DNA from 2 places in the Shinella sp. HZN7 genome. Region 2 is predicted to be linked to the other one. Evidence: predicted binding sites of a transcription regulator. Region 2 holds the regulator's gene; the other holds the start of a gene.
The links. The regulator PhoB, encoded in region 2, activates phosphate uptake and scavenging genes when phosphate is short. The targets are predictions, from matches to a motif close to TGTCATNNANCTGTCAT.

Region 1 (15,014 bases), 1.3 Mb from region 2:
GCACCGGTTGTTCGGCGTGCGGGATGCCCGGCTGGAGGACCTGCGGGGCGAGCCCTATGTCAGCTTCCTCGCCGACGTGCTCGGCGGGCCGCATATGGGGCCGGTGACGGCCGTGCGCGCCATCGGCTCCTTCGGCCAGCAGGTACGGGCGCTGGCCTTCAACGTGGAAGAGGTGTTGCGGCTGGTGGTGGCCAATGCCGGCATCGGCATGCTGCCGGTGCACCTCACCGGCGCGGCGCTGGCGGCCGGCGAGCTCTGGCAGTTGCCGCCCTATGACGACCTGCCGGTGACCGAGACCTTCCGCATCACCAATCCCGGTTCGGCGCTCAACCCGGCCGAACGCGCCTTCCTCGCCCATATGGCGGATGTGCCGCCCTGGCGCTGGGGCGAATGACATCAATCCTGATGATACCGACCTTCATCCCTATAAATTTGAAGAATGCCAACGGCTTGCTTAGGCAGGAGGGAGACGTTCATAGCGGAGGCAGGCCATGCGGACATTCGACATCGCGATCATCGGCGGCGGCATTGCCGGCCTTTCGCTCGCCTATTTCCTGAGCCCGCACCGCTCCGTCGTCGTGCTGGAGCGGGAGGGCGCGCTCGGCTATCACAGCACCGGCCGGTCGGCGGCGGAATTCACGCTGCGCGACAATGCACCGCCGGTGAACGCGCTTGCCCGCGCCAGCCATGATTTCCTGACGCGGCCGCCGGAGGGGTTTGCCGTCGTGCCGCTGCTCATCGAACGGGGCAGCATCATCCTCGGCACGGCGGAGAAGGCGGCGCTGGTGCGCGAGCGCTTCGAAGCCGCCCAAGCCCTCGGCGTGGCGGTGGAATGGCTGGACGAGGCCGCGATGCTCGCCCGTGCGCCGATGCTGGACCCGGCCTATGCGGCCGCCGCCTATTTCGACCCCGACTACTGGGATATCGAGGTGGACGCCCTGCTGCAGGCCTATGCCCGCCATGCCCGCCGTCATGGCGCGCAGATCCTCGAAGGCCGGGCATTCTCCGGCGCCCGGCGGGACGCAGGCGCATGGCGGATCGAAGCCGGCGACGAGACGATCTCCGCCGGCATGCTGGTGAACGCGGCCGGTGGCTGGGCGGATACGGTCGCGACGCTTTCCGGCGTCAGGCCCGTCGGCATCGTGCCGCACCGCCGCACCGCCATCACCGTCGATCTGCCCGACGGCATCGATGCGAGCCGCCTGCCGGAGATCAACGAGGTCGAGGAGCTGTTCTACTTCAAGCCGGAAGGGGGCCGCCTGCTGGCCTCGCCCGCCGATGCGACACCCTGCGAGCCGGCGGACGTGCAGCCGGAAGAGCTCGACGTCGCCTATGCCGCCCATTATGTCGAGGAGGCGACGACGCTCGCGGTGCGCCGCGTCTTCAGGAGCTGGGCCGGCATGCGCAGCTTTTCCGCGGACCGCCTGCCCGTCATCGGCCCGGCCGGGGACGAGTCGTCCTTCTTCTGGCTCGCCGGCCAGGGCGGTTACGGCATCCTGACGTCACCCGCCCTCGGCAGCCTTTCCGCCGCCCTCCTCACCGCAAGCCCGGTGCCCGAACCGCTCGCCCGCGAAGGCATAACGGCGGAAACCTTCAGTCCCCGCCGCTTCTCCTGAAACGAAACGGGCGCCGCAAGGGCGCCCGTTCGTTTTCATGCTTCCGTTGCCGGTGTCGTCGCCGCGCCGGCGGCGCGCGCTGTGTCGCGATCCTTCCACCAGCGGCTGAGGAAGAGCAGGATCGGACCGCCGATATAGATCGACGAGGTCGTGGCGACGACCACACCGAACAGCATCGGCCAGGCGAAGGGTTTCACCGTGTCGCCGCCCCAGATCGCCATCGGCAGCAGCGAGGCCGCGACGGCGACGGAGGTGAAGATGCATCGCATGACAACCTGGTTGATCGACAGGTCAATGAGGTCCGAGAAGGGCATCGACTTGTACTTGCGCAGGTTCTCGCGCATGCGGTCGTACACCACCACCTTGTCGTTGACCGAATAGCCGATCAGCGTCAGCACGGCGGCGATGGCCGTCAGGTTGAAGTCGATCTGCATCAGCGCGAAGAAACCGACCATCTTGGTGATGTCGAGGATCAGCGTCGCGATGGCGCCCACGGCGAAGTGCCATTCGAAGCGCCACCAGATGTAGATCAGGATCGCCAGCATGCCGAGGCCGACGGCCAGGAAGCCGGACCGGGCAAGCTCGGTGCTGACGGTCGGGCCGACCACTTCGGTGCGCTCGAAATTGGCGTCCGGGATCACTTCGGCAACGCCGTCTCGGACCTGCTGGAGGGCTGCGGTCTGCGCCTCCTCGCCGCCCGGCTGGCGCTGGACGCGCACGAGGACGGACGTGCCCTGGCCGAATTCCTGCAGGGCCACTTCACCGAGATTGAGGCCTTCCATCTTCTCGCGCAGCGGGGCGAGGTCGATCGGCGTCTTGGACGTCGCTTCGACCTGGATGCCGCCCACGAAGTCGATGCCGTAGTTGAGGCCCGGCGTGAAGAACAGGATGACCGAGCTGATCGAGATGAAGGCCGACATGGCGATGGCGATGTAGCGGCCACGCATGAAGGAGAAGCTCGGAATGCTCCAGACCTTGCCGAAGATCGAGTGGATGTCGATCCGCTTCATCTTGCGGCGGATCACCACCTCGCGCATCAAGAGGCGCACGAAGGTGATCGAGGTGAACATCGAGATCGCCAGGCCGATGATCATGGTGATGGCGAAGCCGCGCACCGGGCCGGAGCCGAACATGAAGAGCAGGATCATGCCGACCATGGTCGTCATGTTGCCGTCGACGATGGTCGCATAGGCCTTGTTGAAGCCGACGTCGAGCGCCTTCATGGCCCCCGCCCCGGCCGCCGTCTCCTCTCGGATACGGGCGTTGATCAGGATGTTGGCGTCAACGGCCATGCCGATGCCGAGGATGATGCCGGCGATGCCGGGCAAGGTGAGCGTCGAGCCGAGCAGGCCGAGCGTGCCGATGGTCAGTACCGTGTGCAGCACGAGGCCGAGATTGGCGATGAGGCCCCAGGAACCGTAGAGCACCTGCATCAGCACGACGACGGCGGCAAGACCGGCAAGGCCGGTATAGAGGCCCATGCGGATCGAGTCGGAGCCGAGGTTCGGGCCGACGGTGCGCTCCTCGATGATGGTGAGCGGCGCCGGCAGCGCGCCGGAGCGCAGCAGCGCCGAGAGAACGGTCGCCTCCTGCGGGTTGAAGTTGCCGGAAATCTGGCCCTGGCCGCCGATGATCGGCTCGCGGATGACCGGCGCCGTCAGCACCTTGCCGTCGAGCACGATGGCGAAGGGTTTGCCGACATTCGCCTGGGTGATTTCTGCGAACTGGCGCGCGCCCGTCGAATCGAAGCTGAACGAGACGATCGGCTCGTTCGTGCGCTGGTCGAAGCCGGCCTTGGCATCCGCAAGGCGATCGCCCGAGATGGCGACGCGCTCTTCCACGGCATATTTGCCGGCGTCGTTGGCGCCGGGCAGGATCATCACGCCACGCGGGGCGACGCCGTTCGGGTCCACGGTCTGGTCGACCATGTGGAAGCTCATCTGCGCGGTCGAGCCGAGCAACTGGCGCAGGCGCGTCGGGTCCTGCAGGCCGGGGAGCTGCACGAGGATGCGGTCCCCGCCGACGCGCTGGATCAGCGGTTCGGCAACGCCGACCTGGTCGACGCGGCGGCGGATGATCTCAAGGCTCTGCTCGACGGCGGCGGACATGCGCTCGTTGATGCCGGCTTCCGTCAGCGTGACGTTGATCAGGTTGCCGCTGGTGGCGACATCGATATCGGCGCTGCCGGCGGAAAAGCCGAGCGTCGTCGTCGGCGTCGCCAGCTTGCGCACTTCCGGCAGCACCTTGTCGAGCGTGGCCTGGTCGGGCAGCGTGATCGTCAGCGTCGTGCCGGCGAGGCGGGCGGCGGAGGCGCGCTCGCCGGCCGTGCGCAGGATGGCGCGGGAATCGTTCAGCAGCACGTCCATGCGCGCCTTGCGCAGCGCTGCGGAATCGACCTCCAGCACGAGATGCGAACCGCCCTTCAGGTCGAGGCCGAGGGTGACGGGATTGGCGGGCAGGTAGCGCCCGAATTTCGCCTGCTGCTCAGGCGTCAGCACGTTGGGCACGGCCGCGAGCACCCCGAAGAGGATGATCGCGATATAGACCAACAATGCCCATTTGGAGGTTTTCATGGGTCTGTTCCATCTAGACTGCCGGACGGGCGCGACGTGAAGCCGGCGCCGTCCGCGGGAATCGGAATTTCTAATGAATGGCGCGGCGTGCAAGGACGCCACAGGGCCTCAAGCGGAAAGCGCCGGGGGCGCGCGACTGCGGAAGGATGCCAGGCCCAGGCGGGCGGGCGCCGCATCGTCGACAGCGGCAAAGACCACCGCGGCGGCGGTCTCGAAGGGATAGAGCACGACACCGGCGCCCGGGGCGAGCGCCTTGCCGGCGGCATCGCCCTCCGGCAGGCCGCTCTTGGCCTTGGCGACCCGCCGCTCGGCATGGCCGCTTGCCGGGAGCCACATCTCGTCGCCGGAGGCCGAGAGCGGCGACGGCGCAACGCCGCCTTCGGCGGCGGCCCGCGGCGGATGGCCGGCGCCGTTCGCACTATCGGGCAGGGAAAACTGCGACAGGAACAGGGTGACGAGCAGCACGAGGAAGCCGACGGGCGCAAAACCCCGCTCCCAGATCGTCGCTTCTCTGCCGGTCCTCAACGTCATACCCGTCCGTTTCTTCAGGGCGGAGCGCCGCGCGAAGCAGGCTTCGCAGCAATGCCGATGGGGCGCCAAGAACCACTTACCATCGGCCAAGTCAAGTTTTGACGCCAACGCTTCCTTTACGCTTTAACGTTTCAGGCCTCACAATTCATGGATCGTGACGTCGGGGCAGGCCTTTTTCGCGAGATCGCAGAGATGCTCGTGATGGGTGAGGTAGATCACCTGCCCGCCCGTCGCCATCGCCCCCATCACCGTCAGGGCATTGAGCGCACGCCGGTCGTCGAAGGTCTCCATGATGTCGTCGGCGATGAAGGGCACGATCTCGCGGCTGGCGGCGATCTCGTGGTAGCCCGCCACGCGCAGCGCCAGATAGAGCTGGAAGCGCGTGCCCTTGGACAGGTCCTTCGCCAGCTTCGAGCCGCCGGACGCGGCATTGACGACGAGATATTCGCTGTCCTTTTCGAGGATCGTCGAAAGGCCGGTATATTCGCCCGCCGTGATGTCGCGGAACGTCCTCGACGCGCGCTCCATCATCGCGCTGCGGTGACGCTCGCGGTAGAGCCGCAGCGCCTGTTCGGCCGCCAGGATGCCGGCGCGCGTCGCCAGATAGCGCCGCGACTTCTCGGCAAGGTCGATCAGCACCGTGCGGCGCCGCTCCTCCAGCACCGCCGCCGCGTCGCTGCCGGCGACCTTCGCCAGCGCCTCCTCCGCCCGCGCCCGCAGCAGGTGCTGTTCCTGCACCGCGCGGTCGAGCTCTTCCAGCCGTGCGGAGAGGTCGTCCTTCTCCGCGGCAAGCTGGTCGTCGTCGACCGCCGAGAGCAGCGCCTCGGCCTCCTCGACCGTTTCCGTGCGCAGTTGCTGGGCAAGGTCGCGCCCGACATCGTGGACGCGCGCCAGGATCTCGTCGCGCTTGCGGTAGGCGTCGAGCATGAGGTCCGCCTCCGCGAGCGTGTCGCAGCCGAGGACGGCATAGACCTCCGAAAGCCGTGCGACGAGCACCGCGCGGCGCTCGTCCAGCGCCCTCTCCTCCTCGTCAAGGCGCAGCACTGCCTTGTCGATCGCCTCGCGCCGCTGGCGCACCGCCGTTGCCGCAGCGCGCCGCCGGCCGAAAGCCGCGACGGTGGAAAGCGGGTCCTCGGCGTCGAACGGCTCGGCAAGACGCTCGGCAAGACGGCGGGCATGGCCGGCGTAATCCTGCTGGTCGCGGCGCATGCCGGCGATCCGGTGATCGAACTCCCCGCGTCGTTCGACATTCTGGGCGAGCGCTTGCAACGCCGGAAGGAAGGCGGCGATGCGGTCCAGGGCGACGGGTGCCTCCTGCCTTGCGAGCCAGGTGCCGGCGATGTCCCGGTCCCATGCCGCCTGCCATGCCGCAAGCGCCGCCGTGGCGTCTTCCGCGGCCTTGCCGCGCATATCCGCATCGGCCTTCAGCCGGGCAAGCTGCGCGGCCGCGGCAAGCCGCCGGGCTTCCGTCGCCTTCCATGTTTCCAGCCGGTCCTCGGCAAGGAACAACGCCTCCTCGAACGGGCCATCCTCGGCCGGCGCTTCGCCAAGCAGCGCCGCCAGCCGCGCCAGCACGTCGCGCCTCTCCCTGTCGACGAGATCGGCTTCGACCGTACGCTGCGCGAGCCCGCCAAGCGCGTCCAGCGCCGCCGTCCGCCGCTCCAGCCAGCCGGCCATGTCCGCCAGCGCCGTTCCTTCGGGCAGGCCGAGGCGCGCGGCAAGCGAGGATACCTGCGCTTCGATGGCCGCCCGCGCCTCTGCCAGACGCGTCACCTCACCGCGCAGGGTTTCCAGCCGCGCCATGCCTTCCGCGACCGTCCGTTCCAGAAGGCGCAGGTCCGAAAGGCGGTCGGCATTGCGCAGGCGCGCATCCGAAGCCCGGTCGTCGTCGCGCATGGCCTGCTCGAAGGCGGCGGCGGAAGCCCTGTCGAGAATCCCGAGATGCGTCTGCCAGGCCGTTTCGCGCACGGCCCGCAGATGGCTCGCCTGCTCTTCGCCGGCGGCGCCGGTCGCCTTTTGCAGCGCCGCGAGCGTCGCGCGGGCGGAGGCGACGTCCAGTTCCAGCGCGGCAACCTGCTCCCGTTGACGATGCAGGGCCTCGTCGGCCGCGTCGTATCGTTTGCGCAGACCTTCGATTTCGGCCGGCGGCGGAACCGCCATGCCCTCGAGTGCCGCAGCGGTGCCGGACCAGGGAACGAGGCGGGCCATGGCGCCATCGGCATCCTGCCGTGCCAGCACGACGAGGCGCCGGGCCTCGCGAAGGCGCGCAGAAAGATCGCCGGACCGGGCGGTGCGCAGGGCGGCAGCGAGCCTTGATTGCAGTGCCGCATCCGCCTGCGCATCCTCCTCGGAAACGCTACCGGCCCCCTCGCCGGCGGCAGCGAGCGCGCGCTCCGCCTCGGCACGCTCGCGAAGCGCCGTCTCGGCGCGTTCGGCAAGCGTCGCCCGCCGCGACAGGAGGGATGAAAGCTTTTCGCCAAGCCCGGGAGGAAGCAGGACGCCGGCCGGGTCGGCATCCGCGGGCAGCCCGAGCGCGGCGAGGTTCGCCCCGATGGAAACGGCGACCCGGTCCCGCTCCGCCTCGCGGGAGGCAAGATCCATCGCCGCCGTGCGGAACCGGGCTTCGAGCGCGGAACCGGCCAGGGCCGTGATGTCGGCCTCCGCGGCCAGCACGGCCTCGTCCTCGGGCAGCGCCGCCAGTTCCTCGGCAAGATGCAGGCGCTCCGCCTCCATGCGCGCGGCGCGGGCGGCGATTTCCGCCTCCTCGCGCGCCAGTTCGCCGGAAAGCGACCGCCAGCCGGCCGGCGGCGATTCGCCGAGGTCGAAGGCGCCGAGTTCGGCGCGCAGCGCCCGCAGACGCCTGAGGTAGGGCAGCGCGGAGAGGCTGCGCTCGACCTGCGCCAGCGCGGCGCGCACCTCGGTCCGGGCGGCGGTCATCTCGCCGTGCCGCCCGGCGGCGGCATCGCGCTCGCGCACCAGCAGGCCGTAGTCGCGGGCGGCGACGTCGAGCGCCTTGCGCTCGGACGCCAATGCCTCGATATCCGCCTTGAGGGCCGAAAGCCCGTGCTTGCGGCCGGAGGGGCGGTAGAATTCGTCGGCCTCCGCCTTCAGCGCCGCAAGGCCCGTGGCCATGTCGGAAAGGCCGGAGCTGGCGGAAAAGAGCATCGCCCCGAGCTCGCCCTCGCTCTTCAGGATGTCCTCGCCGCCTTTCTCGATGCTCTCGTCGTCGAGCGAGAACATGGTGCGATAGGCATTGCGGTCCATGCCGCCGAGCACGGCGGCAAAGAGCGTCTCCGGCAGGGGCCGGTCGTCGGCGGAAACGAGCGAGGCCTGGTTGCGCTTCAGGCGATAGGCCTCGTGACGCTCGGCCCCGACGGAGAACTGCCCGCCGACGCGCATCAGGGCATAGGGATGCAGGAAGCCGTAGGCGCTGGATTTCTCGATGCCGAAGAGCAGATCGAGATAGGCGGAGAAGAGCGTCGACTTGCCCGCCTCGTTGGGGCCGTAGACGAGATGGAAATCCGGCTTGCCCGGCATGGCCGTGCCGAAATCGAGGCTGCGGTCGGTGAATTTCCCGTAACGGACGAGGTCCAGGCGATCGAGACGCATCGGCTATGCCCCCGCGTTTTCGCCGCCGAGGCGGGCAAGGACGGCATCGGCGCCCTGGAGGGCGAGGTCGTGGAGCAGGGCTTCCTCCGCCGCCTCGTCCGCCGCCAGCAGGCCGCGCGCCTCCTTGGGGAGCTGGCGCAGGAGATCGGCCAGCGTCTCGCGCAGTTCCTCCCGGTAGGCGTGGTTGCCGACGACATCCTCGCGCACCAGGCGCGACAACTCGGCGAGCGGGCCGGCATCGGCGCCCGCCGCCGCCAGCGGCGCGGAGACGGCAAGCTCCACCGCCTCGATCCAGCATTCGCCGAGCGAAGCGGCAAGGTTCTGCAATTCGGCGGTCAAGAGGTCCTCGTCGCGGCGCAGGCGCCAGGCGAGCGGCGTGGCGCCGGCAAGGGCGAGGCGCGCGACGAGATGGGCGCCGCCCGCCTCCGCCCGCGCCTCTGCCAGCACGGCTTCGGCGCGGTCGAGCATGCCATGCCAGTCGTCGATGCCGGAGAGATCGACGGAAAGCCGCTCGAACAGCGCGACGGCAACCGGATGCGCGGCGCAGGTGATCGTGCCGTCGTCCTCGACGGTGGCGAGTGTCACGCTCTTCGGCCCGCCCTCGTTGATGTCGCGGCCCTGCGGATTGCCGGGCATGACGATCCACGGCTTTTCGAGATGCACCCGGCGCTGGTGGATATGGCCGAGCGCCCAGTAGTCGAAGCCGTGCGCGGCAAGATCGGCTATGCCGACGGGCGCATAGGGATCGTGGCGGCTCGCGCCGGCAAGGCTGGTGTGCATGAGGCCGATATTGACGGCGTCCGGCACCGGTGCGCGGAAGCCCGGCAGCAGCGAGGCCGGGGCATGGGGATGGGCAAAGCTGATGCCGTGCACGTGGATTTCACGGCCGCTCGCCAACATGCCGGCCCTCACCGGCTTCCCGCGGCCGTCGAAGACGTGCACGTTCGGCGGAAAGGTCAGTTCGCGGGTGATCTGCGACTGGGCGTCGTGATTGCCGCGAATGAGGAAGACGCGGATGCCGGCCGCCTCCAGCCGGCGCATCTGCTCCATCAGGAAGAGCGCCGTCGCCATGGAGGTCTGCGAGCCGTCGTAGAGATCGCCGGCGATGATGAGCGCGTCGACGGCCTCCGTGATCGCAAGATCGACGATGCGCTCCAGCGCCTTGCGCGTCGCCCCACGCACCAGTTCGCCAAGCTCGGCATTGCGCAAAGCGAGCGATGTCAGGGGCGAATCGAGATGGAGATCGGCGGTGTGGATGAAGCGGAACGGCATGGTCGGACAATCGCTTTCCCCTTCCGCCGGGTCAATGCTTGGCGCTTCCTCGACAGGGTTATGCAGGAGAGAAATCGTCCCGCCCGGAAAAATCCGGAAAAGGGCGGAAATAACGTCGCTTGCCTGACCGTTCGCATTTACAGAGATCGTTCAATATATATGATCAAATTATCCGAAAAACTTCGTGATCATTTGACATGGTCCCTCATAATACCTATATTTCCCCTCATGAGTAGCACGATAGAAATCTCCCAGGGCATGTTCAAACTCTACCATCAGGTGAGTCGCCTGGTGAACGAGTGCATGATGGACGAAGGCGTGTCGCTTGCCCGCAGCAAGTTCCTGCTTCTTCTGGAATGTCAGGGCCCGCAGCGCTCGACGGACATCGCCTGCGCGCTCGGTTTCGCGCCCCGCACGGTGACGGAAGCGATCGACGGGCTGGAGCGCGACAAGCTCGTCAAGCGCGAGCCGGACCCGAAGGACCGCCGTGCCAAGATCGTCTCGATCACGGATATGGGCCGCACGGTGATCTCCGCCGCCCAGCAGCCGCAGCACAAGACGATCGAGGCGATCTTCGCGGTGCTGACCGAAGACCAGAAGCAGCACCTCAAGGAAATCGTCCGCTGCCTCAGCGAGAAGACCGAAGAATTGCAGCGGGAACGGGACAAGGCCGAGAGCGGCAGCGATACGGCGCCCGTGCGACCCTTGCGCGCCATCGGCTGAGCCGGGCGGCAATGACGAACAAAAAGGCCGGGATCCTGCGATCCCGGCCTTTTTCGTTTGAAGCGTTCGGCAGCCGGCTCCTCGTCCCGCTGCCTTCTCCCCGCTGGCGGGGGAGAAGGTTGGAGCAACGAGCCGTGACGCGGCCAGCTTACATGGCGTTCATCGGGCCGATGCCGAAGAACAGCGTCTCGCCGGAGGAATCGTCGACGCCGTCATTGTCGGTCACGACGAAGCCGTTGCCGGCGGCGTCGATGGCAAAGCCTTCGACCTTGTCGACGACGAAACCGTTGGTGGCGGCCTTGAGGTCCGGGATGAGGTCGCGAACCTCTTCCTTCCTGACGACGGGCAGTTCGCCGCCGAGCGCGGCCGGCTTCAGGTCCGCGAGCGCCACGCGGTAGAGCTTCTTCAGCCTGGCGGCCTGGCCGATCAGGTTGTCACGCTCGATGATGTAGGCATGGTCGCCGTGGACGGTGATTTCGGAAAGGCCGACCCAGCCGCTTTCCGTCTTTTCGAGCGGGTAGCGCACGGCGCCCCATTCCTTCGAGGAGGGCTTGTAGGAGACGAGCTTCACGAAACCCTTCTCGTCGTCGCCCCATTCGCGCTGCATGGCCATCCACAGCACCTTGTCATCGCCTTCGCCGACACTGGTGATGCCTTCGAAGCCGAACCGCGTCTCGCCGGCGCGCAGCGCGGCGGGAATGGCGATTTCCTTCTGGATCTCGCCCTTTTCGTCCACATGGAGGATGGCGTGGCTGACGAGCTTGTCGGCATCGCCTTCATTGGCGAGCCAGAAGCCGCCCTCACCATCCGGCGTCAGGCCTTCGCTGTCGAGCTTCTGGGCGGCAGCGCCGCCCCGGGTGATGCGCAGCGCATCGACGATCCTCGCCGGCTTCGCGGTGGCGTCGATCGTGAAGATCGTCGGCTGCAAGGCGTAGAAGGAATCGTTGACGGCATAGAGCATGCCCGGCTTGTCCTTGACCGGGGCGAGACCCGAGAGGGCGCCGAAGCCGATCAGTTCGCCGTCCTTGTCGTTGGAGACGATCTGCGGATAGGCAGCCTCCCCTTCCGCACGCTCGTAGATCATGACGTGTGAACGGGCGCCACCGCCCTCGACGAGGTCGGTTTCGTTGGCGGTCACGAAGAGGTTGCGGCTCGGGATCGCGACGGCGCCTTCCGGGCCGACGCCCGAGGGCAGCAACTGGAGAAGCTCGGGCTCGCCGCCGGTATCCTTGTAGACACCGACGATCGAGGCGCGCTCGGCCAGAACGAAGAACAGGTTGTCGTCGCCGAATTTCGCGGCCTCCATGCCTTCCGGCTCGATGCCCTTCTTGTTGCGCTTGTCCGGGTAGTGGCCGATCCTGGCGATCTCGCGCTCAAAGCCGGCGCCGTTCTCGTAGAGAACCTTGCCCTGCTTGTCGAAGATGGTGAAGCCGCGCGCGCCGCCCTTCCAGTCGCCTTCATTGGCGACGACCAGGCGGTTGTCGTCCAGCCACTTCACGGCGTCGGGCTCGCGGGCGACATCCTTCATCTCGCCGGTGAACTTGAGCGCACCGTCCTTCTTCGTGTCGATGCCTTCGAGGCTGACCGTGCCGGCGGAGAAATGGTTCTTCACCGTGCCCGTCTTGCCGTCGATGATGACGATGTGGTTGTTTTCCTGCAGCGTCAGGGCCACTTCGTCGAGGCTGTTGAAGTCGACGAACTCCGGTTCCGGGTCGTCGCCGGCGACATCGGCAAGGCCGGTCAGCGTGATATGCTTGATCGAGCCGCAATCGACGATGCCGTCCTTGAGGGAGAGCAGCACGAGATCGCCGGCCGGCATCTGCGGGATGGCGCCGTCATTGACCTCCTCGTCGCGCTCGTTCTCGATGGCGATGGCGGCGATCGTCCTGTCCTTGTTGAGGGCGATCGAATCCGGCTGGCCGCCGAGATCGCAGGTCGCATCGATGGCCTTGGAGGCGAGATCGACCTGGGCGAGGACGCCCGACGGCTTCACGAAGCTCTCGCGCGTGTTGATCGCGACGAGCGCCTTGCCGGCCGCGATGGTGACCGAGGTCGGCTCGCCCTCGAAGGAAAGGGAGCCGCCGGCCTTCGGGGCCCTGGCGTCCGATATGTCGATGAAGCCGATCGCCTTGTTCGGGCTGTCGGAATAGACGAGCGTGTTGCCGTCTTCGGAAGCGGTGATGATTTCGGACGAGGTCGGCGTCGCCTTGTCCACGCCCTCGGGCAGGTTGTCGGCGACGGCGAAGGACGCAATACGATTGAATACAGGCTCGGCGCTGGCGGCGGAAGCCACCGATGCGGCGAGAACCGCGGCGAGCGCGGCGGTGATCGAACGGGTTTTCATGAAATCCTCCGGGATCCGGTCAAAAGGAACCCGGCGGTTCTGAGGCTTTCCTGTTACAGGCCGATGACAATTCGGCAACAGGCGGAGCCCTTCCCCCATGCAAATAAAAGGGGGCCCGGAAGAACCGGACCCCGACCCTGAACTTCAGGTTTGGCGGCGGAGTGGATAACCGCTCTGCCCGAACCAAGGATCAGCCGTTGACGGCGTCCTTCAGGCCCTTGCCGGCCGAGAACTTCGGCACGTTGCGTGCCGGAATCTCGATCTCGGCGCCGGTCGAGAGGTTGCGGCCCTTCGAAGCTTCACGGCGCGATACGGAGAAATTGCCGAAACCGACGAGACGAACGTCGCCGCCGTTCTTGAGTTCGCCCTGGATCGTCTCGAAAACGGCGTCGACAGCAGATGCTGCGTCCGTCTTGGAGAGGCCAGACTTCTCAGCCACTGCGGATACGAGTTCATTCTTGTTCATGTTTCCACCCCTTTCATACGGTTTGAAACGACTCATACAAGTCGGGGGCAGAATACGCATCGCCCCTCGCCTCGCAAGAAAATTTCGCCGCAAAACCCTGAGAATCCGGGCTTTACACACGTTTTTCAACGAAAAAGACCGGCCGAAAGGCCGGTCTTTTCCCGTTTCGCTCCAAAATGCCGGGTGTGCCACCCGGCGCTAAGGCTCAATGCGCGATCGCGCCGGTGCCCTCGTCGGTCGATTCGACCGCCGGAACCTTGGCATCCTCGACCGTGCCGTCCCACTCGATCGGCTCCGGCCGGCGGACCAGCGCATGCTTGATCACCTCGCCCATGCGCGAGACCGGAACGATCTCCATGTTGTTCTTCACATTGTCCGGAATGTCCGCCAGGTCCTTGGCGTTCTCTTCCGGGATCAGCACCTTCTTGATGCCGCCGCGAAGTGCCGCGAGCAGCTTTTCCTTCAGGCCGCCGATCGGCAGCACCCGGCCGCGCAGCGTCACCTCGCCCGTCATCGCGATATCCTTCGAGACCGGGATGCCGGTCATGATGGAGACGATGGCGGTCGCCATGGCGATGCCGGCCGACGGGCCGTCCTTCGGCGTCGCGCCTTCCGGCACGTGCACGTGGATGTCCGTCTTGTCGAAGCGCGGCGGCTCGATGCCGAAATCGACGGCACGCGAGCGGACATAGGAGGCCGCCGCCGAGATCGATTCCTTCATCACGTCCTTCAGGTTGCCGGTCACCGTCATGCGGCCCTTGCCACCCGGCAGGCTGACGCCTTCGATGGTGAGCAGCTCGCCGCCGACTTCCGTCCAGGCAAGGCCCGTGACGACGCCGACCTGATCCTCGCGCTCGGCTTCGCCGTGGCGGAAGCGCGGAACGCCGAGGAAGTCATGGATGTTGTCCGCCGTGACCTCGACCGTCTTCGACTTGCCCTTGATGATCTCGGTGACCGCCTTGCGGGCGAGCTTCATCAGTTCACGCTCGAAGTTACGGACGCCCGCCTCGCGGGTGTACTGCTGGATGACCGCCATCAGCGCGCCGTCGGTGACCGAGAATTCCTTCGGCTGCAGCGCGTGGTCGCGGATCGCCTTGGGCAGCAGGTGCCGTTTGGCGATCTCCAGCTTTTCCTCTTCCGTGTAGCCGGCGATGCGGATCACTTCCATGCGGTCCATCAGGGGCGCGGGAATGTTCAGCGTGTTCGCCGTCGTCACGAACATGACGTTGGACAGGTCGTATTCGACTTCCAGGTAGTGGTCCATGAAGGTCGAGTTCTGTTCCGGATCCAGCACCTCCAGCAGGGCCGAGGACGGGTCGCCGCGGAAATCCATGCCCATCTTGTCGATCTCGTCGAGCAGGAAGAGCGGGTTGGACTTCTTCGCCTTCTTCATCGACTGGATGACCTTGCCGGGCATCGAGCCGATATAGGTGCGGCGGTGACCGCGGATCTCGGCCTCGTCGCGCACGCCGCCGAGCGCCATGCGGATGTACTCACGGCCGGTCGCCTTGGCGATCGATTTCGCAAGCGAGGTCTTGCCGACGCCCGGAGGGCCGACGAGGCACAGGATCGGGCCCTTGATCTTGGTCGAGCGGGCCTGCACGGCGAGATATTCGACGATGCGCTCCTTGACCTTGTCGAGGCCGAAATGATCCTCGTCGAGGATCTTCTCCGCGGCGTTGAGGTCGGTCTTGATCTTCGACTTCTTGCCCCACGGAATGCCCGTCAGCCAGTCGAGATAGTTGCGCACGACGGTGGCTTCCGCCGACATCGGGCTCATCTGGCGCAGCTTCTTCAATTCGGCATCCGCCTTCTCGCGGGCCTCCTTGGAGAGCTTGGCCTTGGCGATCTTTTCTTCCAGTTCGGCCATCTCGTCGCGG
Region 2 (15,014 bases):
GGCGGCGACGACGATGGCGCGGGTTTCCGGGCGCACCTGCGGGCTGTCGTTCAGCGCCTTCGATACGGTGGCGATCGAAAGGCCCGTTTCCTGCGCGATGGTCTTGATCGTCGGTCTCTGCATCGCGTCTCGGCTCGCTACGGCTGGTCCTGACTGAGGGAGGCGGCGAGGAGCATGTAGGCGGCGGATGTCCAGGCGAAAGCCCGATCCCGCAAGCCCCTCCCCGACCGGGCATCGAAGTTCTCGGCCATACCGTTTTTGGAGGCAAGAGAACAGAACTTTTCCGCGATCGTCCTTGCAAGCTCCATTTCCCCCTGCCGGCGAAGACCATCCCAGAGGAGCAGCGTCGTCGGCGCCCAGATCGGCCCGCGCCAATAGCCATCATCCTCGTAGAACGGGCTTTGCGGGCTTTCCGTCGCCGGGACCCCATTGGGTGAGGAAGCCGCCGTCCGTGAGCCGGACAAGAAGTTTTTGCACCATGGCGCGCGGCGGGCGGTCACCCAGAAGGAGCGGCATGAACTGGATGAGGTTCCGGTCGGGCAGCACGCGCGCCGGATCGCCGGCTAGGCGGGGCGGATGGCGCCGCCGTCCAGTTCCTCCAGGCCGGCGATGGAGCGCAGCAGCGTGCTCTTGCCGCAGCCGGAGGGGCCGAGGAAACAGACGAATTCACCATCGGCGATACCGAGGTCGATGCCCTTCAGCACCTCCAGAGCGCCAAAACCCTTGCGGAGATTCTCGATGCGGATCGATGCCAACGACGTCCTCCCTGCCGGCGAAACGTCCGGGCTCCCCAGCTATTGTTAAACGTTTATATCATAATAAAAACGTTTAATTTCGTTTGTAAAGTAGAAAATGAAATGGGTAGGACGCCCTGCCGAATCTCATCGGCACGACAGAGGACCGGCCGCGATGCGGCCGGCGCAAGCCCTTGCGGAAGCGGTATTATCCGGCGCGGAAATGTTTCGACAGCTTCAGGCCCTGTGCCTGATAGTTGGAGCCGAGGCCGGAACCGTAGAGGCCTTCGGGTGCGTCGAGCATGTGCTCGTAGACGAGGCGGCCGACGATCTGGCCGTGCTCGAGGATGAAGGGCACCTCGTGGCTGCGCACCTCCAGCACGGCGCGGCTGCCGGAGCCGCCGGCCGGGGCATGGCCGAAGCCGGGATCGAAGAAGCCGGCATAGTGCACGCGGAATTCGCCGACGAGCGGGTCGAAGGGCGTCATCTCGGCGGCATAGAGCGGCGGGACGTGCACGGACTCGCGGGAGACGAGGATATAGAACTCGTCGGGATCGAGGATCAGCTCGTTGCGGCCGCGGCTGAACAGCGGCTCCCAGAAATCGAAGATGTCGTGCTGGTTCTTGCGGTCGACATCGACGACGGAGGTGTGGTGCTTGCCGCGATAGCCGATCAGCCCGTCCGGACCGGTGCCCTTGAGGTCGATGGAAAGCGCGATGCCGCCGCCGGAGACGTTCGGCGTCTCGCTGGCGACGAGCGTATCCGTGCCGTGGAGGGCAAGCAGTTCGCTTTCGCCGAGCAGGGCATTGCCCTTGCGGAAACGGATCTGCGACAGGCGCGAGCCGCGGCGCACGACGATCGGGAAGGTACGCGGCGAGATTTCGAGATAGAGCGGACCGGAATAGCCGGCGGGGATCTTGTCGAATTCCTGGGCGCGATCGGTGATGACGCGGGTGAAGATGTCGAGGCGGCCGGTGGAGCTCTTCGGGTTGGCCGACGCCGCCAGCTCCGCCGGCAGGTCCAGGCTTTCCATCAGCGGCACGATGTAGACGCAGCCCGTCTCCAGCACCGCACCGTCGGTAAGGTCGATGACGTGCAGTTGCAGGCGGTCGAGCTTGTCGGCGACGAGATGGGACGGCCCCGGAAGGAAACTCGCCCGCACGCGGAAGGCTTTTGCGCCGAGCCTCAGGTCGAGGCTCGCCGGCTGGATCTGGTCGTCGTCCAGCGCCGTCTCGCTCTTCAACCTGCCGCTATCGAACAAGCCGCGAATGGCGTTGTCCGCCAGAATGCCCGTGCTGCGCGTCGCAGAACCACCCATCGTCATACCGTCCCGTCAGAGCAGGGGCCGGATGGTCCGGCCGTCTGCTTTCGTATCGTTTCTTCCGAAAACCGATGCCCACATTTCGGAACAATACCCGGAAGGCCCGCACAAAACCAAATGCCGCCAATTGACGCAAGCGCGGGGGCGCAGTATTAGCAGATTATCCCGTGGTGATTTGGCCGGCCGGCTTGCAGCCACGTAAAACAAGTAGCTAAAAAGGCCGGGTTCGAAACCGGCCTGCTTTTGCGGCCGGTTTTTTTGTTTGAAGGCGACGATCACATGAGCAAGTCCTGGCGCCCCGCCACCCAACTCGTTCACGGCGGAACCACCCGCTCCCAGCACGGCGAAACCGCCGAAGCCATCTTCCTGACGCAAGGCTTCGTCTACGACACCTCGGCGGCGGCCGAAGCCCGCTTCAAGGGCGAGACGGACGGCTTCATCTACGCCCGCTACGGCAGCCCGACCAACGACATGTTCGAAAAGCGCATGTGCATGCTGGAAGGCGCCGAGGATGCGCGCGCCACCGCGTCCGGCATGGCCGCCGTCTCCGCCGCGATCCTCTGCCAGCTCAAGGCCGGTGACCATATCGTCGCCGCCCGCGCGCTCTTCGGCTCCTGCCGCTGGGTGGTCGAGACGCTCGCGCCGAAATACGGCATCGAATGCACGCTGATCGACGGCCGCGACCTTGCCAACTGGGAAAAGGCGATCCGGAAGAACACCAAGGTCTTCTTCCTCGAAAGCCCGACAAACCCGACGCTGGAAGTGATCGACATCGCCGGTGTCGCCAAGCTCGCGAACCAGATCGGCGCCAAGGTCGTCGTCGACAACGTCTTCGCGACGCCGCTCTTCCAGAAGCCGCTGGAGCTCGGTGCCCATGTCGTCGTCTACTCGGCCACCAAGCATATCGACGGCCAGGGCCGCTGCCTCGGCGGCGTGGTGCTTTCCGACAAGGCGTGGATCGACGAGAACCTGCACGACTATTTCCGCCATACGGGCCCGGCCATGTCGCCGTTCAATGCCTGGACGCTGCTGAAGGGCATCGAGACGCTGCCGCTGCGCGTCAAGCAGCAGACGGAGAATGCCAGCCGCATCGCGGACTTCCTCGCCGACCGGAATGAGGTCGCCCGCGTGATCTATCCGGGCCGCAAGGACCATCCGCAGGCCGACATCATCGCCAAGCAGATGACGGGCGGCTCGACGCTCGTCTGCTTCGAGCTGAAGGGCGGCAAGGACGCAGCCTTCGCGCTGCAGGATGCGCTTGAGGTCGTGAAGATCTCCAACAATCTCGGCGACGCCAAGAGCCTCATCACCCATCCGGCGACGACGACGCACAAGAACCTGACGGACGAGGCACGCGCCGAGCTCGGCATTTCGGCCGGCACCGTGCGCCTTTCGGCCGGCATCGAGGACAGCGAGGACCTCATCGAGGATTTTGCCCGCGCGCTCTCCAGCATCAAGTCCTGAGCCCTTCGCCGTACCGATGGACAAATGCGGAAGCACCGGCCGGGGAGGCCGGTGCTTTCTTTGCTTATCCTTGACGAAACCACATTCGTGTAGAATAGCAGAAGCTAATCAGTTCAAGGCTTGCCCATGTATCGTGCGCTGACCCGCGACATCGAAGTGACCGTAGAGCCGTATTATCTGGCCGACCAGTCCGATCCCGACGACAGCCGCTATGTGTGGGGATACCGGGTGGTCATCGCGAACCATTCCGATGTCGCCGTGCGGCTGATGACGCGCTACTGGCACATTACCGACCAGAACGGCCAGGTCGACGAGGTGAACGGACCCGGCGTCATCGGCGAGCAGCCGGTGCTACGCCCCGGCGACACCTACGAATATTCCTCCGGCTGCCCGCTCGAAACACCCTCGGGCATCATGTTCGGCCGCTACCGCATGGAAGCGGAGAACGGCGAGGCGTTCGATGTGGCGATACCGGCGTTCTCGCTCGATACGCCGGGGCAGGCGCGCACGCTCAACTGAGGGCGGCAAGAATTATCCCTCATCCGGCCTGCCGGCCACCTTCTCCCCGCAAGCGGGGCGAAGGGACCAGACCGCATCGTTTTCCTGACATCGTTGTCGTGGATGAAGACCGGAGCCTTGCATCCTTCCCTTCTCCCCGCTTGCGGGGAGAAGGTGGCGGCAGCCGGATGAGGGGCGAGGCCCCTTACTGCGGCAGGACTTCCGCCGCTTCGAAGCGGTAGGTCGTCGAGCAGAATTCGCAGGTGACCGCGATTTCGCCCTTGTCATCCGCCGTATGCGCGATCTCCTCCGCGCTGAGGCCGGCCAGGACGCCCTTCAGCTTCTCGCGCGAACAGGAGCAGCGGTCGAAGACCTGCTGCGGCTGGTAGACGCGCACGCCCCGCTCATGGAAGAGGCGGAACAGCAGCCGTTCGGTGCCGACATTGGGATCCGTCAGCTCGTCCGCGTCGATCGTCTCGACCATGGCCTTGGCTTCGGCCCAGTTGTCGTCATCGGCGATCTTGTGGCCGGCCTCCTCGCCGTCGCCGCCCGGAAGGTCGGCCTGGCGCATGCGCTCCGGCGCCTGCGGCAGGAACTGCGCGACCATGCCGCCCGCGCGCCAGCGATGACGCGCCTTGCCGGCGGCATCGCGGTCGTAGAGTTCGGCGACGCCGAGGCGCACCTTGGTCGGGATTTGCTCCGACTGGCGGAAATAGACGCCGGCGATCTCCTCCAGCGTATGGCCGTCGAGCGGCACGATGCCCTGGTAGCGCTGGGTATGCGCGCCCTGGTCGATGGTGAAGGCGAGAATGCCCTTGCCCAGAAGCTCGTGCGGCTCCGTCGCGCCGGCCGCAATCGCGGCATCGAGCGCGGCCTGGTCGAAGCGGGCATAGGCGCGCACGTTCTCCGGCGCCGCGAAATCGGCCACCAGCAGGTCGACGGGGCCGTCGCCCTTGGTCTGGACGATCAGCTTGCCCTCGAATTTCAGCGAGGTGCCGAGCAGCACGGTGAGCGTGATCGCCTCGGCCAGCAGCCGGGCGACGGGCGCGGGATAATCGTGCCGGCCGAGAATGCCGTCGAGCATCGGGCCGAGCTGCACGGCGCGACCGCGCACGTCGAGACCCTCCACCTGGAACGGCAGGACATGATCATCGCCGGCAAAGCCGGGTTCGCCGAGTTTCAGGGCATTTTCCGCCATCATCATCATTCTGCTCCTTGCACGCTTCGGCGCCGCCGAGGCCGTGGGCCCGGCCTGCTTCCGACAGGCGTTCTACCGTGATATTGCGCTCGCTCTTTCCCGATCATTCCATACCGGGCGGGCATGCGCCAGAAAAAGCGCCGTATGGCGCTCCGTGATGGCCCCTAGATCGTGCCGGCGACGGCGTTTTTCAAGGCGGCGTCAGACGACGCCGAAGCACCAGGCCAGGATCGACTTCTGCGCATGGAGGCGGTTCTCCGCCTCGTCGAAGACCACGGACTGCGGGCCGTCGATCACCTCGTCGGTCACTTCCTCGCCGCGATGGGCGGGCAGGCAGTGCATGAAGAGCGCATCCTTGTCGGCGCGCGCCATCAATTGCCTGTTGACCTGGTAGGGCTGGAAGATGTTGTGGCCGCGGGCGCGGTGCTCCTGGTTCATCGAGACCCAGGTATCGGTGACGACGAGATCGACGCCGTCGACGATGGCGTCCGGATCATGGCCGAGCAGGATGTTGCCGCCATTGTCGCGCGCCCAGTTCAGGATCTTGTCGTCGGGCTCCGAGCCCATCGGCACGGCCATCTTCATCGTATAGCCGAAGCGGGCGGAGCCCTCGACGAAGGAATGCAGCACATTGTTGCCGTCGCCCGTCCAGGCGAAGGTCTTGCCCTTCGTGGAACCGCGATGCTCCTCGAAGGTCATGATGTCGGCCATGATCTGGCAGGGATGGGTAAGGTCCGTCAGCGCGTTGATGACGGGCACGGTGGCGTGTTCGGCAAGCTCCAGCAGGCGGGCATGGTCCGTCGTGCGGATCATGATGGCATCGACATAGCGCGAGAGGACCCTGGCCGTGTCGCCGATCGTCTCGGCGCGGCCGAGCTGCATTTCCGTGCCCGACAGGAACAGCGTCTCGCCGCCGAGCTGGCGCATGCCGACATCGAAGGAGACGCGGGTTCGCGTGGAGGGCTTCTCGAAGATCATCGCGAGCATCTTGCCGGCGAGCGGCCTGGCTTCGGTGCCGGCCTTGCTGGCGGCCTTGCGCGTGTGCGCATCGTCCATGATGACGCGGAGATCGCTTTCCGAAACGGCGGAAAGGTCGAGAAAATGCTTGGCCATGATGTGTCCTGTCTGTCCGTTCGCTGCTTACGCGGCCTTGGCGGCCGTGAGTTTTTCCGCGGCGCGCTCGATGCGGGCAAGCCCCTCGCGTGCCTCTTCCGCGGTCACGGTCAGCGGCGGCAGCAGCCGCAGCACGTTGTCGCCCGCCGGCACGGCCAGCAGGTTTTCCGCCCGCACGCCCTTCAGGAGGTCGGCGACCGGGATCTTCGCCTTGATGCCGAGCATCAGGCCCTCGCCGCGAATATCCTCGATGATGTCGGGGAAACGATCCTTCAGCGCGGCAAGGCCCTGGCGGAAAACGAGCGCGACATCGCGCACATGCTCAAGGAAGCCGTCCTCCAGCACCACGTCGAGCACGGCATTGCCGACGGCCATGGCGAGCGGGTTGCCGCCATAGGTCGAGCCGTGCGTGCCGGCGACCATGCCGGCCGCCGCCTCGTTCGTGGCAAGGCAGGCGCCGAGCGGGAAGCCGCCGCCGATCCCCTTGGCGATCGCCATGATGTCAGGCGTGACCCCGGCCCATTCATGGGCGAAGAGGCGTCCCGTGCGGCCGACGCCTGTCTGCACTTCGTCGAGGATGAGCAGCAGGCCGTATTCGTCGCAGAGCTGGCGCAGCTCCTGCATGAACTCCTTCGACACCGGACGCAGCCCGCCCTCGCCCTGCACCGGCTCGATCAGGATGCCGGCCGTTTCCTCGGTGATCGCATCCTTGACGGCCGTGATATCGCCGAAGGGAACCTTGAGGAAGCCCGGCGCCTTGGGGCCGAAGCCCTCGATATACTTCTCCTGCCCGCCGGCGGCGATCGTCGCGATCGTGCGGCCGTGGAAGGCGCCTTCGAAGGTGATGATGTGGAACTTGCCGGGATGGCCCTTGGCGAAATGGTAGCGCCGGGCCGTCTTGATCGCGCATTCCAGCGCCTCGGCGCCCGAATTGGTGAAGAACACCTTGTCGGCGAAGGTGGCCTCCGTCAGCCGGCGGCCGAGGCTTTCCTGGCCCGGGACCTCGTAGAGGTTCGACAGGTGCCAGACCTTGTCGGCCTGGTCCTTCAGCGCGGCGACGAGATGGGGATGCGCATGGCCCAGCGAATTGACGGCGACGCCGGCGGCAAAATCGAGATATCGCTCGCCATCTTCGGCGATCAGCCACACGCCCTCCCCGCGCGTGAACCTGAGCGGCGCACGCATGTAGGTTTCATAGAGCGGCGCGACATCGGCCATGCGCGGATCCTCCGAAAAGAGATGCGGAAAAACAGGAATGCGGCTTGACTTTTCCGGGCTTCAGAAAAACCAAAAGCCGCCTTTCGGCGGCATGCCGCACTATCGGCATTTCATCTTGGGATGTCAACAAAATCGCACCCGAAATGGCGCTGAACATCCCGCAAGGTGAGGATTCACGGCGCACGCGGAAGGTGTCGCTATCGAGTCACACCTGACCAGCAAGTTGGGGAAAACTCCGAAATCGATTCGCCCGGATTCCGGCGACTCTTGTCACAGAGTCCACCGGTCTCTAGGTTAAGGACCAATTACTAGACTGCATGCGGCGGAACTAGTCACCAAAAGAGTTAGGGCGTTCAGGTTCCGGACCCGTCCGGAGCACGACGAGGGATTCCTGCATCCTGGACGCCGAGCGGAGACGAAAACATGAACTGGACAGACGAGCGCGTCGAGAAACTCAAGAAGCTCTGGAGCGAGGGCTTGAGCGCGAGCCAGATCGCGGCGCAGCTCGGCGGCGTCAGCCGCAACGCCGTCATCGGCAAGGTGCACCGGCTGAACCTGCCCGGCCGCGCCAAGGCCGGCGGCACCCAGACCGCGGCACGCCCGAAGCGTCCGGCGCCGGCGACGCCGCGCCCGTCGAATTTCGCGGCCCGTCCCGTCGCTGCCCGGCCCGTCGCCCGGCCGGCCGACAACACGCTTCCCAAGGAAGAGATCGACGTCGATTTCGAAATGCAGGCCGAGACCCTTCCGGTTCCGGCCAACGGCAACAGCGTGGTCGTGCCGATGTCGCGCCGGCTGGAGCTGACCCAGCTCACCGAGCGCACCTGCAAATGGCCGATCGGCGATCCGCTCAACGACGACTTCCACTTCTGCGGCAACGAATCCCCCGACAATTCCCCCTACTGCACCTACCACCAGCGCCTCGCCTACCAGCCCTCGGCCGAGCGGCGGCGGATGCGGTAATCTTTTCCACGGCAGGACATGCGATGCGGGCCCGAGAGGGTCCGTTTTCGTTTGTGAGGCGAGCGCCCCTCATCCGCCTGCCGGCACCTTCTCCCCGCAAGCGGGGCGAAGGGGTATGCCGATCCGGTTTCCAGAAACTTACTGGGAAGCGAGGGAGCGAGGCCTCGCCCCATCCCCTTCTCCCCGCTTGCGGGGAGAAGGTCGCGGCAGCGGGATGAGGGGCGTTCGCATCCCAAAACGCAAACAGGCCCCTGAGGGCCCATTTCCGTCCTTGGGAGGAAACCCGTTCGCTCAGGCCTCCAGCGAATAGCCGGCGCCGCGCACCGTGCGGATGACATCCTGCATGTTGGCGAAGTTGAGCGCCTTGCGCAGGCGGCCGACATGCACGTCGACGGTCCGCTCATCGACATAGATATCATGGCCCCAGACGCCATCGAGAAGCTGCGAGCGCGAGAAGACGCGGCCGGGCGAGGTCATCAGGAACTCCAGGAGGCGGAATTCCGTCGGGCCGAGGCGGACCTCGCGGGTGCGGCGGTGGACGCGGTGCGTCTCGCGGTCGAGCTCGATATCGCCGCAGCGCAGCACCGTCGAGACGACCTCGGGCTTGGCCCGGCGCAGCATCGCCCGCACGCGGGCGACGAGTTCCGGCGTCGAAAAGGGTTTCACGACATAATCGTCCGCGCCGGTGGCAAGGCCGCGCACGCGCTCGCTCTCCTCGCCGCGCGCCGTCAGCATGATGATCGGCAGGCGTTCGGTTTCCGGGCGCTGGCGCAGGCGCCGGCACAGTTCGATGCCGGAAACGCCTGGAAGCATCCAGTCGAGGATGAGGAGGTCAGGCATGCGCTCCTGCAAACGCATCTCGGCCTCGTCACCGTTCAGGATCGTATCGACCTCGAAACCTTCCGCTTCCAGATTGTAGCGCAGGAGGACGCTGAGGGCCTCCTCGTCTTCCACGACGGCAATTCTGGGCACCATGGAGTTGAACCTGCTCTCTTTACTCGGACGCGTCGGCGAGGCCGGCCGCGACGACGGAGGTCGAAGTGTCGTCCTTCGGGCGTTCGCCCTCCGGCTGCGATCCGGTCGCCATGTAGTAGATGGTCTCGGCGATGTTGGTCGCGTGGTCGCCGATGCGCTCGATGTTCTTGGCGCAGAACAGGAGGTGCGTGCAGGGCGTGATGTTGCGCGGGTCTTCCATCATGTAGGTGAGAAGTTCGCGGAACAGCGAGGTGTAGATCGCGTCGATCTCGTCGTCACGTTCGCGGATCGCCTTGGCCTTGTCCACCGATCGGGTGGCATAGACGTCGAGCACTTCCTTGAGCTGCATCAGCGCGAGTTCGGCGAGGTGTTCGAGACCGCGGGCAAGCTTGCGGGGCATGCCCGAGCTCTGCACGGCGATGACGCGCTTGGCAGTGTTCTTGCCGAGGTCGCCGACGCGCTCCAGCTCGGCCGCGATGCGGATCGCGCCCATGATCTCGCGCAGGTCCGCGGCCATCGGCTGGCGCTTGGCGATGGTGACGATCGCCTTGTCGTTGATCTGGCGCTCGGCATTGTCGAGGATGACGTCCTCGGAAATGACCTTCTGGGCCAGAGCCGCATCCGTCGTGACGAGGGCGCGGACCGAGTCCGCCACCATCTGCTCGGCCGTACCGCCCATTTCGGAGATGCGGCGGGAGAGATATTTCAGTTCTTCGTCGTAAATCGAGACAATATGGGTCGATGACATGGTTCTGTCCTTAATGCGCGCGGGTTTTCACGGATTCGGCGACAGCCGTCAGCCGAAGCGGCCCATGATGTAGTCCTGCGTGCGCTGGTCATCCGGGTTGGTGAACATCTTGTCGGTGTCGTTCTCCTCGACGAGGTTGCCGAGGTGGAACATGGCGGTGCGCTGCGAGACGCGGGCCGCCTGCTGCATCGAGTGCGTCACGATTACGATGGTGAAGTTGGCGCGCAGCTCGTGGATCAGCTCCTCGACCTTGGCGGTCGCGATCGGGTCGAGCGCCGAACAGGGCTCGTCCATCAGGATGACCTCCGGGCTGACGGCGACGGCTCGAGCGATGCACAGGCGCTGCTGCTGGCCGCCGGAAAGGCCGGTACCGCCCTCCTGCAGGCGATCCTTCACCTCGTTCCAGAGGCCGGCCTTCTGAAGGCTCTGCTCGACGATGGCGTCCATGTCGGCCTTCGCCTTGGCAAGGCCATGAATGCGCGGACCGTAGGCGACGTTCTCGTAGATCGACTTGGGGAACGGGTTCGGCTTCTGGAACACCATGCCGACGCGGGCGCGCAGTTCCACGACGTCGATCGCCGGATCGTAGATATCGTCCGTGTCGAGCGTGATGCGGCCGGTGACGCGGCAGCCGTCGATCGTGTCGTTCATGCGGTTCAGCGTGCGCAGGAACGTCGACTTGCCGCAGCCGGACGGACCGATGAGCGCCGTCACGGTGTTTTCGCGCACATTGAGGTTGACGTCGTAAAGGGCGCGCTTCTCGCCGTAATAAACCGAGACGTCCTTGCCGATCATCTTGTAGGAAATGTCGTTCATTTTCTTGTCCAGCGCTTTCTCGACTGCTGCTTCTGACATCATGTTCATATGATCGGTCCTTCTACCAGCGCCGTTCGAAACGGCGGCGCAACAGGATTGCACCAACATTCATGAGGATGAGGAAGATGAGGAGCACGATGATGGCTCCCGAGGTGCGCTCCACGAAGGCGCGCTCGGCCTCGTTCGCCCACATGTAGATCTGCACCGGAAGGGCCGTTGCCGGATCCATCGGCGTTGCCGGAACGTCGGCGACGAAGGCGACCATGCCGATGAGGAGCAGCGGCGCGGTTTCGCCGAGCGCATGTGCAAGGCCGATGATCGTGCCCGTCAGGATGCCGGGCATGGCGAGCGGCAGGACATGGTGGAACACCGTCTGCATCTTCGATGCGCCAAGGCCGAGGGCGGCCGAACGGATCGACGGCGGCACGGCTTTCAGGGCAGCGCGGGTCGCGATGATGATCGTCGGCAGCGTCATGAGGGTCAGCACCAGGCCGCCGACCAGGGCCGCCGAGCGCGGGAAGCCCGCAAAGTTGACGAAGACGGCAAGGCCCAGGAGGCCGTAGACGATGGACGGCACGGCGGCGAGGTTGTTGATGTTCACCTCGATGAGGTCGGTGAAGCGGTTCTTCGGGGCGAACTCTTCCAGGTAGATCGAGGCGGCCACGCCGATCGGCAAGGACAGCACGAGCACGATCAGCATCATGTAGAGCGAGCCGATGAGCGCGACGCCGACGCCGGCGGCTTCCGGACGGCTCGATGCGCCGTTGACGAAGAGGCCGGTGTTGAAGTGCTTGGAAAGCGCACCGCTTTCGGCGAGCTGGTTCATCCAGCCGATCTGCCTGTCGGAGATCTTGCGGTCCTTTTCCGGCACGTCGAGGTTGATCTGGCCCTTGAAGGCCGAATCGAGGTCACCGTGCGCAAGGAAGGTCACCGGCTGCGTGGTGCCGATGATCGCGGGGTTGGCGGTGACGAGGTTGCGGAGCTGGACGCGGACGCTGTCCGAGATCATGCCGTTGACCTCGCGCATGGCGGCGCGGTCGTCCGCGGCAACGCCCAGCACCCTGGCCAGCGCATCGCGGGCGACGACCGGATAATTGGCCGAAACCAGCTTCTGCGGGTTGGTCGCGCGTTCGTTGTCCTTGTCGATGATCTGCTCCGAGAACTCCACCGGGATGGTGATCATCGACTGCTGGAAGGCGGTGTAGCCCTTGGAGACCACCGAGAACAGCAGAAGGAACAGGAAGAGGAGGCCGAAGGCGATCGCGGCCATGCCGTAGAGGCGGAAGCGGCGTTCGGCGGCGTAGCGGCCACGCAGGCCGATATCGCGGCGTTCGGGCCTGGAGGCAGCGCCTAGGGCGGCCATCGAGGGGCTCGTGGAGACCTGGCTCATTCGTACTGCTCCCGGTATTTGCGCACGATGTAGAGGGCGTAGATGTTGAGGCAAAGCGTGATGACGAACAGCGTGATGCCGAGCGCGAAGGCCACCAGCGTCTGAGGCGAGGTGAATTCGAGATCGCCCGTCAACTGGTTGACGATCTTGACCGTCACCGTCGTCATCGGCTCGAAGGGATTGAGTTGCATGCGGGCGGCAACGCCGGCGGCAAGCACCACGATCATGGTTTCGCCGACGGCGCGCGAAGCGGTCATCAGCAGTGCGCCGACGATGCCCGGCAGGGCGGCCGGCAGGATGACGCGCTTGATCGTTTCCGAACGCGTCGCGCCGAGGCCGAGCGAACCGTCACGCAGGGCGCGCGGCACGGCGGTGATGATGTCGTCCGACAGCGAGGAGACGTAGGGGATCAGCATGATGCCCATGACGAAACCGGCGGTCAGGACGCTCTGCGCCTGGATGAAGCTCGAATAATTGCCGGTGACGAGGCCGCTCAGTTGGGCGGAGATGTCGCGCAGGAACGGGCCGACCGTCACGAGGGCGAAGAAACCGTAGACGATGGTCGGGATGCCGGCGAGCACTTCGAGCAGCGGCTTGGCGACCGAGCGGACGTGGCGCGAGGCGTATTCCGACATGTAGATGGCGGCGAAGAGGCCGACCGGCACGGCGACCAGCATGGCGACCAGGCCGATATAGAGCGTGCCGGCGAGCAGCGGGATCAGGCCGAACTGGCCGGACGAATCCGTCGCGCCGGCGGCGGCGAAGCGCGGATCCCAGACCGTGCCGAAGAAGAACTCCCCGGCCGGGACCGCGTTGAAGAAGTGGACCGCTTCCGTCAGCATCGACGCGACGATGCCGACCGTCGTCAGGATGGCGATCGAGGAGGCGCCGATCAGCGCCACCAGCATCACGCCTTCGACGCGGTTGCGGGCCCGGAAACGCGGCGCGATCGACCGGTAGGCGAGCGCGCCGCCGGCGACGGCGATGATCAGCGCCAGGATCGACCGGAACGTGCTGCTCGCCGTCGTCATGCGGTTGAGATCATCGGCGGCCTTCAGCATGTAGGGCGCCGGATCGGCTGCGAGCGGCACGCCCTTGGCAGCCAGGACCGTGCGGGCGGTCGTGCCGTCGGCATAAAGCGCCGTGCGCTCTTCGGGCGTCAGCAGCGACAGGCCGCGGGAGATGGCGCCGATCATGTTGTAGTTGAGGTTCTGCGTCGCCTGCGACTCGGCCTTCACCTCGTCGGGGAAGCCGTCGCGCACCGTCGAACTGATGTAGATCGGGCTCGCGACGAGCCAGACCAGCAGCGCGAGGACTGCGGGCAGCATCGCCCATATGGCGACGAAGGATCCGTAGTAACCCGGCCGGGAATGCAGGCTGGAAAGTTTGCCGCCGGCAAGCGCGCTGGCGCGCTGGCTTCCGACCAGATAGCCCGCCACGCCGATCACGGCGACGATGAGCAGAAGAAGGGAAATACTCATTTAGGAAATTCTCCCGGCGAGATCATCCGCCCTGGGCGTGCCTACCGCTCGCCCCGACCGTTCGACAAGGCGCCCCATTCCCGGTCGAAGAACATGACATGGGCGAAAACCGCCCGAAAGGGAGCGGCCGGCGCGGCATCTCCCGAAAGACACCGCGCCGGCCCAAGCCAATTACATGATCTTGCCGTCGACGAAGGCCTTGCGGACCTCTTCGCGCTCTGCGTCCGGAGCCGCTACGAGGCCGTATTCAACCAGCGGGGAGTCCGGGCCGATCATGTCGTCGCTCGTGAAGAACTCGACATATTCCTTGAGGCCCGGAATAACGCCGAGATGCGCCTTCTTGACGTAGAAATACAGCGGGCGCGAAACCGGGTATTCGCCGGAAGCGATCGATTCGGCGGTCGGAACGACGCCGCTGACGGTGGCGACCTTCAGCTTGTCTGCGTTGTTTTCGTAGAAGGAGAGGCCGAACACGCCGATGCCGGACTTGTTGGCGGCGATGCGGGCGAGCGTTTCGGTGTAGTCGCCGTCGATGTCGACAGCCAGACCGTCCTTACGAACGGCTACGCACTTGGAAAGCTGGTCCTTGGCGTCGGCAAAAGCGGCCTTGATGACGTCCTGGGCGCCCGCGTCCTTGCAGCCGTGAGCGAGGATCTTCTCTTCGAAGACTTCGCGCGTGCCGTGCTTGGAGCCCGGGATGTAGGCGGCGATTTCGGCGTCCGGCAGCGACGGGTTGATTTCCGTCCACTTCTTGTAGGGATTGGCAACGAGCTTGCCGTCGATGACGACCTCGGCGGCGAGCGCCTGGTAGAGATCCTTCGGCTCGAGCTTCAGGTCGGCATTGCCGGAATCGGTGGCGAACACGATGCCGTCATAGCCGATCTTGATTTCCTGGATCTCGGTCACGCCGGCTGCCTTGCAGGCCTCGACTTCGTCACCCTTGATCTGGCGCGACGCATTGGCGATGTCGATGGTGTCCGGGCCGACGCCCTTGCAGAATTCCTTCAGGCCGCCACCCGTGCCGCCGGATTCGACGATCGGGGTCTTGAAGTCGGGGAAGGTCTCGCCGAACGTCTCCGCGACGATCTTGGCATAGGG

Region 1: shn_RS06875 (esterase-like activity of phytase family protein) is a predicted target of PhoB. The motif match lies at 12,721-12,737, and genes of this name have one in related genera.

The regions. Positions count from the first base shown of each region.
Region 1 is NZ_CP015736.1:1,420,584-1,435,597, reverse strand. Features, by position in the region: gene shn_RS06910 (LysR family transcriptional regulator) at 1-394, shown strand, start outside; gene shn_RS06905 (FAD-binding oxidoreductase) at 492-1,616, shown strand; gene secD (protein translocase subunit SecD) at 1,652-4,189, opposite strand; gene shn_RS06895 (hypothetical protein) at 4,298-4,720, opposite strand; gene shn_RS06890 (AAA family ATPase) at 4,859-8,329, opposite strand; gene shn_RS06885 (DNA repair exonuclease) at 8,333-9,601, opposite strand; gene shn_RS06880 (MarR family winged helix-turn-helix transcriptional regulator) at 9,860-10,324, shown strand; gene shn_RS06875 (esterase-like activity of phytase family protein) at 10,473-12,668, opposite strand; gene hupB (DNA-binding protein HupB) at 12,859-13,134, opposite strand; gene lon (endopeptidase La) at 13,340-15,014, opposite strand, start outside.
Region 2 is NZ_CP015736.1:108,819-123,832, reverse strand. Features, by position in the region: gene shn_RS00600 (LacI family DNA-binding transcriptional regulator) at 1-123, opposite strand, end outside; gene shn_RS37565 (trehalase family glycosidase) at 138-464, opposite strand; gene shn_RS36240 (hypothetical protein) at 430-567, shown strand; partial or broken gene shn_RS00590 (ATP-binding cassette domain-containing protein) at 573-755, opposite strand; gene shn_RS00585 (2'-deoxycytidine 5'-triphosphate deaminase) at 943-2,052, opposite strand; SAM riboswitch at 2,213-2,291, shown strand; gene shn_RS00580 (O-succinylhomoserine sulfhydrylase) at 2,335-3,519, shown strand; gene apaG (Co2+/Mg2+ efflux protein ApaG) at 3,646-4,038, shown strand; gene shn_RS00570 (Hsp33 family molecular chaperone) at 4,223-5,215, opposite strand; gene argF (ornithine carbamoyltransferase) at 5,417-6,328, opposite strand; gene shn_RS00560 (aspartate aminotransferase family protein) at 6,356-7,546, opposite strand; gene shn_RS00555 (GcrA family cell cycle regulator) at 7,970-8,506, shown strand; gene phoB (phosphate regulon transcriptional regulator PhoB) at 8,798-9,481, opposite strand; gene phoU (phosphate signaling complex protein PhoU) at 9,501-10,229, opposite strand; gene pstB (phosphate ABC transporter ATP-binding protein PstB) at 10,278-11,093, opposite strand; gene pstA (phosphate ABC transporter permease PstA) at 11,107-12,435, opposite strand; gene pstC (phosphate ABC transporter permease subunit PstC) at 12,432-13,916, opposite strand; gene shn_RS00525 (substrate-binding domain-containing protein) at 14,088-15,014, opposite strand, start outside.